One region of the Paenibacillus sp. FSL P4-0184 genome, then DNA from elsewhere that is predicted to be linked to it. Evidence: riboswitches for the same ligand, from Rfam matches in the RefSeq annotation. Region 1 holds a riboswitch; the other holds the start of a gene.
What was found. A riboswitch is a leader RNA that binds a small molecule or an ion and turns the genes downstream of it on or off. The one in region 1 is predicted to bind S-adenosylmethionine.

Region 1 (7,530 bases):
CCGCTGTGCCGGGATTTTGCCTGCTTCACGGATCAGCTGAGTAATCGATTCGATATTGACCTTGTAGGTCGCGCCCGCAGAAGATACTACATTTTCTTCAATCATCGTACTGCCGAAATCGTTGCAGCCATATTGAAGGGAAAGCTTGCCGACCTCTGGTCCCATTGTTACCCAAGAGGACTGAAAGTTCTTAATGTTGTCTAGAACAAGGCGACTTATGGCTACCGTCTTCAGATATTCTTCAGGCGTTTGTCTATCCAGCTTCAGGTTGGTATTATCCGGTTGGAAGGTCCAAGAGATAAAGGCCAAGAAACCCTCTGAATCATACTTGTTGGCAATACACTCGTCCTGAGCCTCACGCACACGAAGTAAGTGTAATGCCCGTTCTTCCATACTTTCACCAAGTCCAATGACCATCGTAGCTGTCGTATTCATACCGATCTTATGCGCTGTCTGCATTACGTCCATCCACTCGCGCCATGAGCCTTTAAGTCGGCTGATCTTGCGGCGTGTGCGATCATCGAGAATTTCCGCTCCCCCACCTGGTAGTGAATCCAGGCCAGCAGCATGGATTTCACGCACAACTTCCTCGAGCGATAATCCAGATACTTCTTTCATCTTCATAATCTCAGCAGGAGAGAAGGAATGCATTGTAATCTCAGGAAAACGTTGCTTAATTCCGCGAAGTATATCGGTATAATAGCTGAAAGGAAGATTTGGGTTCGTACCGCCTTGCATCAGTATTTCTGTACCATTTACAGCGATAGTTTCAGCGATTTTTTGGTAAATCGTCTCATCCGGCAATACATAACCCTCGTCAGAGCCCGGTCTGCGATAAAATGCGCAGAAACGGCAGTAGACATCACATACATTCGTATAGTTAATATTACGACCAATTACAAACGTGGCCATCGGGTCTGGATGCCAGCGTTCCATTATGGTGTTTGCAGCTGCACCCATTTTCTCAATTTCGTTGCTCTCGAACAGTCGGATGGTATCTTCCAATTGGAGACGTTCACCCCGTAGGGCTTTGTCCAAAATAAGATCTATCGCACTCATCGTTCGCATCCTCCTTCTAAACCCTTAGGGGTATGGTAGAATCACAAAATTACAGGAAGAAAAAACGTTGTCTCTTTTTCAAGATGACAACCCTTTCTCATACAATTGAACAGTTCATTTCCTCATCGTATCACAATCTGAACAGCTTGAAAAATGCTTTTACATTCTTCGCAAATTCCTATCCAGAAGAAAAGCAGCATCGCACTAAGCGATACTGCTAGTTATACTCTATTTCTCCACTAACACTCGATTGAACATTTCTTCCTGTTACTTGGACTCAATTTCTGCCCTAGCGGCTTCTAGTGCTTGGCCAAGATCAGCAATCAAATCCTCTGCATGTTCAATACCGACGGAGAAGCGCAGCAAACGATCATCTACACCCACAGCATTTCGAATCTCCACAGGAATATCAGCATGTGTTTGTACAGCCGGATAAGTCATAAGTGACTCTACGCCGCCCAAGCTTTCTGCGAATGCAATAAGACGAATATGGCGAAGAAGCGGCTCTACGTATCTGGCATCTTTTAATTTGAAAGAAAAAATACCGGTATTGCCTGAAGATTGGCGATTCTGGATTTCATGTCCTGGATGATCAGGCAATCCTGGATGGAACACTTCCGCAATCGCTGGATGCTCTAATAAGTAGTGAGCGATCGCTAGTGCATTGCTTTCGTGACGCTCCATACGCAGCGCCAATGTCTTCAAGCCTCTCATCAACTGATAACTGTCTGTTGGTCCGAGCACGGCGCCAATAGAGTTATGTAGAATAGCTAGTTCAGCTGATAATTCTACACCCTTGGATACAATCAGGCCTGCCAGTACATCATTATGACCACCCAAATACTTAGTAGCGCTATGAACTACAATATCCGCACCTAATTCTATAGGCCGTTGGAAGAATGGAGTCAGCAGCGTATTATCTACAATGCTAAGTAACCCATGGTGACGTGCCCAAGTGCACACGGCTTCAATATCCGTGATCATCATAAGTGGGTTCGTTGGCGTTTCAATAAATACAGCTTTCGTATTTGGACGACGCGAAGCTTCCAGTGCATCCAAATCATTCGTGTCTACATAAGAAGCAGTGATTCCAAACTTGGACATAATCCGTTCCAACAAACGATAGGTACCGCCGTAAAGATCCAGCGAAACGATCAGATGATCGCCTTGAGCGAACAAGGTAAGAACCGTTTGTATCGCTGCCATCCCTGAGCTACAAGCAAATCCTGCATCTCCAGATTCCAGTTCCGCAGCTGCATTCTCAAGCACTGAACGGGTCGGACTCTTGGTGCGGCTATAATCAAACCCTGTGCTCTGACCGAGTTTTGGATGACGAAATGCTGTTGCATTATAAATCGGAAAATTAATCGCTCCTGTGGCAGGATCTTCTTGAGAACCTATTTGAGCCAGTCTACTTTCAATCCTAAGTTTGTCATCCATGATTAATGCCTCCTAATTTATATTGTAGCGCTATTATTAATAAACAATCGGGTCGATATCATAAGGCGTTTCTTGATATACATAGTAATTGAGCCAGTTAGAGAATAATAAATTGGCATGCGCACGCCACACTGCTGGAGGTGTACGTTCTGGATCATCTTTAGGGAAGTAATGTTTCGGCAAAGCCATCTCCATCCCTCTAGACACATCACGGTCATATTCCCATTTCAAGGATAGAGGATCATATTCGGAATGTCCGGTCACAAATATTTGTTTACCGTCGTTTGTAGCCACTAGGTACATACCAGCTTCTTCGGATTCCGCTAGAATCTGCAGATCTGGGTTATTCTCAATATCTTCACGGGAGACATCAGTATGACGAGAGTGTGGTACATGGAATACCTCGTCAAAGCCGCGCAACAGTTTAATGTTATTTTGATTAATCGTATGAGCGAAGACGCCAAAGCATTTCTCAGGCAATGCCACTTTACGAACACCAAAATGATGATATAAGCCTGCCTGTGCCGCCCAACAAATATGCATGGTTGAAGTCACATTGTCCTTGCTCCATTCAAAAATCTCTTTCAGTTCTTCCCAATACGATACTTCCTCGAACTCCATTTGTTCTACAGGAGCACCTGTAACGATTAAACCATCCAAACGGCGGTGGCTGATCTCGTCAAAGGTTTTGTAAAAGCTCTTCAAATGTTCAGCAGAAGTATTCTTGGAAATATGGGAACGCGGATGCAATAAAGTAACATCAACTTGTAGTGGCGAATTTCCAATTAAACGCAGCAATTGAGTCTCTGTCGTCTCTTTAGTCGGCATGAGGTTCAGAATAGCAATCCGTAGTGGACGGATATCCTGATGGAAAGCCTGACTTTCGTCCATCACAAAAATATTTTCTCCGGATAGTACTTCTTTCGCCGGTAAACTGTCGGGAATTTTAATTGGCATTGTCTTTCCACTCCTTAGCTGAATTTAGTTGTTTTGCCGCACTGCGGCTTGCTGAACAATAAAAAGACCTTCCTCGGAAATCGAGAAAGGTCATATCTACAGTCATATGCGCCTCTCTCATCTGCCAGAATGTTCCTGAAGACGATTAGACATCTGCAGAAATTCCGCAAGAATTAGCACCGTGCGTTTACACGCCGGTTGCCGGGTTTCATAGGGCTAGTCCCTCCACCTGCTCTTGATAAGATTTAGCTGTATTCAATTAAATTACTTTAAAATTCACTTTAAATCATGAACCTCCTTTTCGTCAAGTCCATACAATGCTGAAGAAGCCTCAAAATCACAATAAATTTGCTTGAAAGAGGCATACTCCGTTGTTATACTAGACAAGTATTTCATACCTGAACGAAAAGAAGAGGTGAGAAGAAGGATGGAAGGCGACCCGAGCTCGCAAATATGTGTACAGAATGAGCAACCACACAGGATAATCATCAGCTTGCCGGCGGCGGGAGCAGTTCTTCTTCATGCCCTCGAAACGTCATTTGGCCCTATGTATTGATTGTACAGCCGGCCAAGCTGATTTTTTTCTCTGTGCTTAATTTAGCAGTCCCTAGTGAAGACCTGGGGATAGGAGGAGTGAAATCAGATGAAAATCCGGCTGGTAAATGCAGGGGTTTTTACACCTATTGATGAAATTGATGAAACACTAACACCCCCAACGGAAGGGTTCTATTGGATTGACGCCGATGTTGAGGATTTGGAGCTGCTTCAGCCCTTGTTCAACCTACATGATCTTGCTGTTGAGGATTGCCTTAGCGAAGAGGATCAGCGTCCAAAGATCGAAATATACGAAAGTCACTACTTTATAGTTGTAAATAGCATCCGCTTTGACGATGAAGAAATTTTCCTACGGGCGCTCAATGTATTCCTTGGAAGACATTACATCATCACTGTCACGAAACAAAAGATCAATGAACTACGAATCCTGAAGCCTATGCTCTGGGAGCAAGAAGTAAGTGAACCGGATATGTTCCTTTACTTGCTAATTGACCTTGTCGTTGATAACTATTTCTCCGTCGGCGACCGAATTGAAGCTCGGATTGAGAAGTTGGAAGAAGATATCCTCATGCATACCAAGAAGTCACATCTCAGTGAAATTATCGGTCTGCGAAGTGAAATTCTATGGTTGAAGAAAATGCTGGGGCCACAAAAAGAAGTGATCAATACCCTAAATAAAAAAGACCTCCGTCTGATTGATGATCAGCTGCAGAAATATTTTAGCGACATTTATGAAAATGCGGTTAAAATATCTGAAACCTTTGAGACGTATCGCGATCTCATGGGCAACTTACGAGAGGCATACCAATCCAGTATCGCCAACCGCGCGAATGAAATTATGAGAGTATTTACTGCGATCACAACAATATTCATGCCCTTGACCGTAATTACCGGAATCTACGGTATGAACTTTGATCATATGCCCGAGCTTCATACGAAATATGGCTATTATGGCGTTATAGGCGTTATGTTGACGTTAGGCTGTGGGATGCTGTATGTTTTCCGCAAGAAGGAATGGCTATGAAACGAACCGGACGAATAAGCAAGACGAAGGCCCTGTAACCGTAAGGTATAAGGAAGCCTTCGTCTTTTTGGTATGCGCAAATTTAAAAGCTGGTCGCCATGCCCACTTTATGCGTTTGCTCTCGACGGAAACGGATGCGTATCAATCGCAGACGCTCATAATAAATATCCAATCCTTCAGCAGCAGAAAAATCGTCACCATACACCTTATGTAACACCGGTTTTAGGAAAAGATCCCCGAGCTCCACATAGGCATTCCATATCGCATCCTGCTCATTCTGCGGCATATTGCCAAGCTCTACATGGATCAGCTTCTCGACAGAATAACCTTCTCTTTCTAGCTCCTCTACCGCTTCAATCAGTTCACGCCGGTTCACTCCACTATTCACCTTAAGCTGTTCCAAGCCCAACCCATTCTCGATCCCCTGTAGCAAAATCCTCCGCAAGCGCAGTCGTTCTAGCTGCTTCTTATATTTGACTTCTTTCTGTTTATAAAGCCAAGATACGAAAGACTCCTCTTCAATTACTTCATGCACCCAATTTAGAGGGAAGGCATGTTCCCTTGCCACCGCAGTAGTTATAGCCAGCCAATCAGCCCCAAACTGCGCTATCTTGCCTTCTCCCACACCCGGAATTTGCATCAGTTCCTCTGGCGTATGCGGTAGAAATGTACTTAACAAGCGCAACAGTCGATTACTGGCGAGAATATAGGGCGCCTTCCGTTCACTCGAAGCCTTACCACGGCGCCAAGCACATAACTCTTCATAAATGGCTTCATTCCCATAATGTTCGCTGTAATATTGAAGCTTCAGCTGCTCCTGATTACGTCCAGTAAGACTATCCTCCTCGTGGAATATCCCATCGATTAAGGGTCGATAGCCATCTCCCATCTTCACTGCTAGCTCATGCCTGTATACACAGAGCATCTCATTCCATGAACCACCTTCATACCACAAATTCTCAATGTAATTATCCCCTCCTGAAAAATCACGCCAGCCCAAACTCCAGATCCCCTCTTCCTCTCCAATCCACAGCTGGGCGTACACCTCTTGATCCACTCCAGATATTCTGGATAAACGGTTCATAAACACAATTTGCATATTCATCCCTACCTTTCTCAACATTACAGCAAGCACAATAACCTTCCGGGAAGAGCCTCCTTCGGAGCGAACAAATCCTTTCTCAATCAGACCCCGAACGCAAAAAAGCACCTCTCTCACGATAAACGCGAAAGAGGTGCTCCCTCATTAAATGCTATACTGTTAGATCCTAGAATACCATATATTACCGAACAGTCAATGTCTTTTTATACTAGTTTCTAGCTAGAGCTAATGTAGCCAATCCAATCGCTCCAGCAAGCCCTGCATTGTCTCCAAGACCTGGTGAGACAACATAATTATCGATGTCGACATTAAGCGATGGATGTTGAACATATCCGCTCAATAACTCTTGCAGCTTAGTGCGAATCAGCGGGAATAGGTGGCTTTGCTTCATAACACCACCGCCCATTACGATTTTTTGAGGAGACAGAATCAGCACATAGTTCATGAGTGCATGTGCAAGATAGTGAGCTTCCATTTCCCATGCCGGATGGTCCACTGGTAGCTCTCCTGCCGGTTGTCCCCAGCGTTTGCCGATCCCCGGACCTGCGGCTAATCCTTCAAGACAATCGCCATGATAAGGACAGTAACCCTCAAACGTATCCTCTGGATGTCTACGAACTAGAATATGTCCCATCTCAGGATGTGACAATCCATGGACCATCTGGCCGCCAACAACCGCTCCTGCTCCAATGCCTGTCCCAACCGTAATATAAAGACAGCTGTCCAGACCTTTAGCTGCTCCCCATTTACTCTCCGCAAGCGCTGCACCATTCACATCCGTGTCAAAGCCGATCGGAACGTTAAATTGCTCAGCCATTGTGCCTACCAGATTATATTGTCCCCAGTGAGGTTTTGGTGTCGTTGTTATGTAACCATAAGTAGGGCTGTCCAGTACGGGATCAATTGGTCCAAAAGATCCGATTCCGAATGCTTCTACATTTTTCTCTTTAAAATAGTCTATTACTAGTCCCATCGTTTCTTCCGGTGTTGTTGTCGGAAAGCTAACTCGGTCAACAATGGTACCGTCCTCATAACCAATCCCACATACAAATTTTGTTCCGCCTGCTTCAATCGCTCCCAATAGCTTCACAGCAATTATCTCCCTTTCTCTAGTTAGAAGTTGAAACGCTACCCATACACAAATAAATAATATCATTAAAAAAAGCAATCACCAGCCCTAATTATACGTCGAATGAAGCGCTATCACAACATGTATAAATGCCTTTGGCGTCCTTATAAGGACGGTAGCGTTTAAGAGAGAAAGATAAGGACAATGTATAGTGTGAAACTTATACGTTCTTATAGTTTAACAAAACACCCTCCATGCATCTTTGCATGAAGGGTGTCTGATCTTAACCCAAATCGCCTAACTCAATCTGTACAATTCCCCGTT
Region 2 (7,530 bases), 2.9 Mb from region 1:
AGAGCTTCGGGAGAGCCGACCAGATCTTAATATTGCTATTCTGGATCGCGGTGAACGTGTCTTATCTGCCTTCCCTGCGAAGCTGTCACAGTACGTGGAGGAATGGTTTCACCACCATCAAGTACAGACACTCGGACGTGTCTCCGTATCCCATGTAGAGAAAGATGCGCTTTTTAACGGTACAGAGGAAATTCTTTCAGATGTTACGGTATGGACCGCGGGGATCCAACCGGTGAAGGTTGTTCAGGAATTAACAGTCCCAAAGGATCGCGGAGGACGAATCATTCTGGATGAATATTATCGTGTACCTGATTATCCAGAAGTGTATGTAATTGGCGACTGTGCCAGCCTACCATTCGCTCCAAGCGCACAAGCCGCAGGAGCGCAGGGTGAGCAGGTTGCTCAGGTTATTCAAGCCATGTGGCGCGGCGAGACCCCTAAGCTTCATCCTATTCGTCTAAAGGGTACCTTAGGCTCACTAGGCAAGAAAGCTGGATTTGGTCTGATGGGCCAACGCTCCGTCAAAGGACGGGTTCCCCGTATCCTTAAGAGCGGGGTGCTCTGGATGTCAAAACGCACTTTAGGATAAACCTAAGGGCTGCTCTTTTCCGTTATAAATACGAAAAAGAGCAGCCCTTTATTTTCCACAAAAAGCACTAATCAAGGTCCATATTAAACCAAGCCTCTAGCTCTTTGATTTTAGTATCAATTTTCTTTTCTAGCTCGTCAACAGTATCTGCTGCAACGATGTCCCCTTCAACCATGGCAAACGGGGTTAAATAACATTCCCCACAATTGTTCAGGCATCCGTATTCGATCACATCGTAATCTGGATTTTCCTCCAGCTTATGCATTAGCTTGTCTGTTCCGTGACCCATGTTACTGGCACAAAATTCAATAATTGGTCTCATGATGATCTCCCTATTCCGCCTAACCATTTTATTTTTTAACTTTTTGTACTATAATGAACTTACGAAAGGAGTGATTGAGAAATGAGTGAGAATGCACAAAGCACCGAAATGTATGATGAAGTATTGGAAGTGCTGGATAAGCTTCGTCCGTTCCTGCAACGCGATGGCGGCGACGTTGAACTGGTCGATGTAGAAGACGGCATCGTTAAGTTGAAACTTATGGGTGCCTGCGGCAGCTGCCCAAGCTCCACGATCACCTTGAAAGCCGGGATTGAACGCGCCCTTCTTGAAGAAGTAGAAGGCGTACAAGAAGTTATGCAAGTATTCTAATCCCATTCAATATCATTCCCGATCCTCCTCTTCAGGAGATCGGGATTTTCTTATTATAGAGGATTTACACTTCCCCTACAACATACAGCATAAAACCCGCATGCCATTAGGCAGCGGGTTTTATGCTGTATTAGAGATTAAGTCAGCTTTCTGTCTTAAAATGCTGGAATGATCGAGCCTTTGTACTGTTCTTCAATAAAAGCTTTAGCTTCTGGAGAATTCAGTGCAGCGGCAAGCTTTTTGATTGCATCAGATTCTTTATTGTCAGGACGAGCTACAAGGATGTTAGCATAAGGGGAATCCGTACCCTCAATGAACAAAGCATCTTTAGTAGGAACTAGGTTAGCTTCCAAAGCATAGTTAGTGTTAATCAAGGCAAGATCTACCTCATCCAATTGACGACCTAACATTGCTGCATCTAGCTCGATGATTTTAAGGTTTTTCTTATTTTCAGTGATATCTGCTTGGGTAGATGTGATGTTGGTATCATCTTTCAAAGAAATCAGTCCATTTTTGGCAAGCAGGATCAGTGCACGACCACCGTTTGTAGCATCATTCGGGATGGCAACTTTCGCACCATCAGCCAGCTCGTCGATGGATTTGATTTTTTTGGAATAAGCACCAAAAGGTTCAACGTGAACGGCTGTAACAGAAACTAGATCCGAACCGTTCTTTTGATTCTGGTCATCCAGGTAAGGTTGATGTTGGAAGAAGTTAGCATCCAGATTCTTCTCTGAAAGCTGAACATTTGGTTGAACATAGTCAGTGAATTCTTTGATTTCTAATGTAATTCCTTGCGCTTCAAGCAATGGGGCAATAGCTTTTAGGATCTCAGCGTGTGGAACAGGTGAAGCACCAACCACCAATTTTACAGGTTCTGCGGAAGACTCAGTTGCAGCACCATCTTTTGGTGCATTAGTAGCAGCCGATTTAGAAGCATTATTGTTATTGCCGCAAGCAGCCAGCACCACAACCAGTGTCAGACTAAAAAAAGTAAGTAGTAATTTTTTCATTTTAAATCCCCCTCTTATCCTTGGTATTTGTATGAATAAGGCTATATATGGACGTACCTTATTTCCGTGTGAAATGTCGTACTAGTCGATCACCGGCCATTTGTAGCAATTGCACCAGTATGACCATCAAGACTACAGAGATAATCATAACTTCCTTCTCATACCGGTAATATCCGTAACGAATCGCTAGATCCCCTAGCCCGCCGCCGCCTACCATCCCGGACATTGCCGTATAGGAGACCAGTGTAACCAGTGTGATCGTAACCCCAGCGAGCAGACCTGGACGAGCCTCTGGCAAAAGAACACGCATAACGATCTGATTCGTGGATGCTCCCATCCCTTGCGCCGCTTCGATTACTCCACGATCCACTTCTCTTAATGCCGTTTCCACCAAGCGAGCAAAGAATGGAGCTGCACCAATCACGAGTGGTGGAATCGTACCGAGTACTCCGATGGAAGTTCCAACAACGGCTTTGCTAAATGGAATTAATGCTACCATCAAAATGATAAACGGTACCGAACGTAGGATGTTTACAACGAACGATAAGACCGAGTAAATTACTCTGATTACTATACTATTCGATCTTCCCCATAAATACAATAGAATTCCGAGTGGTAAACCAAGAATAATTGTGAACAATCCAGAGAATATTAACATTTGCAAGGTAGCAACTGTAGCATCCATCATTTCTTGCCAGTTTAAGTCTGCGAAATTCATTACGAAATCACCTCCACTTCAAGGCCTTGAGCGGTTAGTTCGGCTATCGTCACAGAGATCGCTTCAGCTGGACCTTCGAACCGAACAATCATTTGTCCATAAGGTACGTCTTTTATCGTTGAGATGGTACCATGCAGAATGGCGAAGCTAACACCTGTCTCACGTACTACATTGGAAAGTGCAGAGCCGTAGGTCTTCTCTCCGAAAAAAGTAATTTTGACGGCCTGAGAGTTGTCCCCAGCAGCAGCGTCAAGCGCCGTACGAAGGGGGCCCTCATTCTGTGATTCACTGCGAATGAAATCGCGAGTGACCTCATGCTGCGGCTTCAGGAATACCTCCGTGACTTTACCTTGCTCAACGATACCACCACCATGAATGACCGCAACACGGTCGCAGATGCTCTGAATCACGTGCATTTCGTGAGTGATCAGCACAATGGTCAGATGGAATCGTTTATTAATATCGAGCAATAGCTTAAGAATAGAGTCTGTCGTTTGTGGGTCAAGCGCAGAGGTTGCTTCGTCACACAGCAGCACATCAGGGTCGCTGGCAAGTGCCCGTGCGATGCCGACCCGCTGCTTTTGTCCTCCTGATAATTGGGAGGGATATTTATCCCTGTGTTCTTCAAGCCCCACTAAGGCAAGCAAATCTTTCACTTTAGTATCAATATCTGCTCTCGAGGTGCCTGTGAGTCGCAGAGGAAAAGCAATGTTATCGTACACCGTCGCAGAAGATAGCAGATTGAAATGTTGAAAAATCATCCCAATTTTGCGTCGCTGTTCCTGCAGCTGACCTTGAGTAAGCTTAGTTAGTTCAATGCCATCTACCCAAACTTCCCCTTCTGTCGGACGCTCCAACAGATTAATGCAACGGATCAATGTGCTTTTTCCCGCTCCAGAATGGCCAATAACTCCGAATATTTCACCTTTCTCGATAGACAAATTCAATCCGGAAAGTGCTGTAGCCGCATGGCTGCCTTTTCCATATACCTTTGTTATTCCTTTTAGATTAATCAACGCTCGTCGCCCCCTTTATAATTCACTTATTCCATACAAAAAAACCTCCGACGATCGATGCAGATCGCAAGAGGCTCTGTGTGTTTATTTAGACAATGCCTTCTCATCTGCCAACGACCACAAACCTTGCGTCATTGTAGGAATTAGCACCATGACATTTGTACATAACGCTAATCGCGCTGTATACAAATCGGTTGCCGGGCTTCATCGGGCCTATCCCTCCGCCACTCTCGATAAGATATAGAGTATGAAATTTTATGTTTGAATTCGTACAGACTTTAATGCAAGCATAAGTATAGTAAGTTTCTTGTTTTTTGTCAAAAGGAAATATCTTGAACGCTAGGATTGTACACGCTTTGCCTTGCTTATTTCCTTACGCAGCTGTTCATTGCTGTAGCTGAATGCCGCGATTAATGTTTTACAGTTCATTTCAAGGGACTGCTTTAAATCCTCAAGATGGCTATCTAAATCCTCAAGCTGAATTTTGTCATGCAGGCCTTGATGTCGCTGCCATAAATCATCCTGCATTTCGGAATTCATATAATGAATTTCAGCATTTCTACGCTTGCGTAGATTCTCCAGTGGATCACGATAAGAGTTCTTGATCTGTTCCAGTTGATCCGCTAGCGCAGGATGCACATTCAATAACTGAAGTTGACGCAGTACTGTAAAATAAGAAAAGTGCGTTTTTAATTTGGAGGTTTTGAGGTCATAAAAATGATTCAGTACCGTTCCAAGCTTGTCCAGAAGAGAGAACACACGAATAAATCCATCTTTATAAAAATAAACATACCGCGCATAATCGCCTTGTTCCACTGGTGACATATCATCCATATAACCAGCGATTACCGATTTCCGGTAAAAAGCAGCTGCGAACCAGCTTTGCTCCAATTCATCCAATGAGGAGATCAGTCCACGTGTCCAAATCTCCAGCTTGCGGTACTCATGGTCATTATCCTCATGAGCATTCATTTCCTTGCGTAGTAAGGCTGCAAATGTGGCCATGTTCTCCATCGCGTCAGCCAATACACCGCTGTTCTTTCGAGGCGGCTCTCCAAGTATAACCCGCAGCATATCCCAGTCCTCCTAAAGTTTTGTCCAGCACCACGATATACCGATTTCCACTTTATTATTCCGCAGGTAAAGCGACTCTATCCACGGTGGGAACTTTCTACCAAGGGTGTTATAACGGTGTCATTGGATTCGTTGTATTTTTTCAACACCTACATTTCTCGCACGATTCAGCTGCCAGACTCTTACACTCATATAACATAAGACACCAAACAAACTAGCGATCAACAAAATATGAGCCAAAGCGGCAAATATGTACAATCTTTCATTATCTAGTGTGTAAACAACAGCAGCTCCACTAAATACCTGCATCAAGCACAGCAGAACAGCCGCTACGCCAAGAGCTCTTAGCTCTGGGTAATCCTTATGTTTCCAAAAAGCTAAATGTCCAAGCACCGCAGTAAGAATGAATAAGATCAAAGCCGCAATCCGGTGCGTAAAAACAATACCTACTCCCCCGGAAAGCTCGGGAACCCATTCACCGTTACAGAGCGGCCAGCCAGAACATCCACCGCGCGAATCCGTATGACTAACAAAGGCTCCAATATAAACAACAACATAGGAATATAAGGCCGTGAAGCAGGTTAAATTGCGGAAAGCCTTACTGACGGGTTTCTTCTGAAGCTCCATCTTAGGATCGTACTCACCTGCTTCATGTCGCCTTTTAGTTCCTAGAGCCAGCATTAGAGAACTTGAAAAAGCAATCAAGGAAAAGCCCATATGCAGTGCCATTACAGCAGCAGATTGGGATTTAATCACTGCAAGCGCTCCCATACCACCTTGAACAATTACAAACAGCAACGTCATGAATGCATATACTAACAAGTCCCTCCGATTTCGAGCATAACGCCAAAAGGCAATCATCGAGGCAAGTGACAATAACCCTGCCAATCCGCTAAACAAGCGATGGGTGTATTCAATCATCGAACCTACAGTATAGGCCGGAATCAATTTCCCATGACAGAGCGGCCATTCATTTCCGCATTCCAATCCCGATCCAGTCTTCGTTACAACCGCTCCCCCTAGTACAGCGAGGAACATGATAAGGCAAGTAAGATAACTAAGCCATTTCAACTGATTTGTCGACAAAAATATCACCCGCAGTTTTTAGTAATGAAGAAGCATCTTAAAAAACCACCGCTTTTGCTCGAACAGGCGAAAGCGGTGGTTTTCCGGAATTACTGTTGAATGCTTTGATGCACTTGAACCGCTTTATCCAGGAAATTCTCAATTTCCTCGCGGGATTTACGCAATTTATTAACGAATCTAACCAGTTCACGTCCATCGGAATACGCGACAAAGCTTGGAATACCCATAATATTTTGTTCCTGACTAACGTCACCCACAGCATCAACGTCAACCTCAACCAGCGTTAGACGATCTGCATAGGCTTGCTCTACCTCAGGAATAAAAGGATCGATAAATTTACAATCTGAGCACCAGTCCGCCTTGAAGATGGCTACAGTTAATCGAGGAGATTGAATGGCTACCTGAAATTCAGCAGGAGAACTAATTTTGTCCATAGCTTGTTCAGTCCTTTCTTCCATATCTGTCAAATTTCTATTCTTTAAGTGAAGCAAAATGTCATGCAGAAGTCAAACTTATTCTCTCATACGAACACGCGCAGGCTGCAATTTCATCAGCGGATGGAGCAATTTTTGCAATGCACGCGGATAACTGGAGATTTCCTGTTTAGTAAGCACACCCAGTACAATTAGCATGACCAGATAAATAACAACAACTGCGGCCCCTACAACAAGACAAGTGATCAGAAACGCCAGACGTGCAGGCATTAGATCTGTTAACAGAATTCCAGCTTGGTTAAGTCCAAAACCAATACCACCGGACACCAGAACCGCAATTGCGAAGCCACCCCACCGTTTACCCATAATTTCGAAAGGTACAATGGATTTCAGCATCCGTAAGTTAAGAATAGTAATAACTACGAAACAAAGTGCTGTTGCGCCGATAATCCCGTAGATCCCAAATATCTTACTTAGTAAGAAGCTTGCGACTAATTTAACAATAATACCCACTAGCACATAATACATTGAAATGCGTGATTTGCCCATACCGAGCAAGATAGAGTTCGTTGTCATCATGGTGATCTGAAAGATCGTTCCAATCGTAAGCATCGCCACAATTCCGCTTCCGTCCAAGCTGCTGAACAATAACCCGTTTACAGAATAGGCTGCTGCCACAAGTGCCAACACAATTGGCATCCCTGTCAGGATAGAAATCCGCAAAGCAAGTGTAATTTGCTTCTTCAAGTGTCCCTCATCACGACGGGCATAAGCAGCTGAAATGATCGGAATCAGCGAGGTACCTAGCGCAATGGCTAGTACTGGTGGAATTCCGGCCACACTTTGAGCACGCGTGGTTAGTATACCCAAAGCTGCTGTTGCACTCTCTCTACCCATCTGATCGATAAGCAGTGGAACAGCCAAAGAAGTATCAATTACATTCACTAC

Region 2: another riboswitch for S-adenosylmethionine. It lies ahead of MKY52_RS13915 (methionine ABC transporter ATP-binding protein); the one in region 1 lies ahead of metA (homoserine O-acetyltransferase MetA).

The regions. Positions count from the first base shown of each region.
Region 1 covers NZ_JBBORN010000001.1:248,952-256,481, forward strand. The annotation lists gene mqnC (cyclic dehypoxanthinyl futalosine synthase) at 1-1,059, opposite strand, end outside; gene MKY52_RS01035 (aminotransferase class I/II-fold pyridoxal phosphate-dependent enzyme) at 1,327-2,499, opposite strand; gene metA (homoserine O-acetyltransferase MetA) at 2,536-3,456, opposite strand; SAM riboswitch class I at 3,571-3,701, opposite strand; gene corA (magnesium/cobalt transporter CorA) at 4,100-5,035, shown strand; gene MKY52_RS01050 (HRDC domain-containing protein) at 5,118-6,134, opposite strand; gene MKY52_RS01055 (ROK family protein) at 6,346-7,227, opposite strand; gene MKY52_RS01060 (5'-3' exonuclease) at 7,490-7,530, opposite strand, start outside.
Region 2 covers NZ_JBBORN010000001.1:3,179,428-3,186,957, reverse strand. The annotation lists gene MKY52_RS13940 (NAD(P)/FAD-dependent oxidoreductase) at 1-589, shown strand, start outside; gene MKY52_RS13935 (YuzB family protein) at 657-911, opposite strand; gene MKY52_RS13930 (NifU family protein) at 993-1,241, shown strand; gene MKY52_RS13925 (MetQ/NlpA family ABC transporter substrate-binding protein) at 1,397-2,254, opposite strand; gene MKY52_RS13920 (methionine ABC transporter permease) at 2,313-2,972, opposite strand; gene MKY52_RS13915 (methionine ABC transporter ATP-binding protein) at 2,972-3,988, opposite strand; SAM riboswitch class I at 4,089-4,228, opposite strand; gene MKY52_RS13910 (Cthe_2314 family HEPN domain-containing protein) at 4,328-5,062, opposite strand; gene MKY52_RS13905 (COX15/CtaA family protein) at 5,183-6,148, opposite strand; gene MKY52_RS13900 (thioredoxin family protein) at 6,238-6,582, opposite strand; gene MKY52_RS13895 (putative polysaccharide biosynthesis protein) at 6,661-7,530, opposite strand, start outside.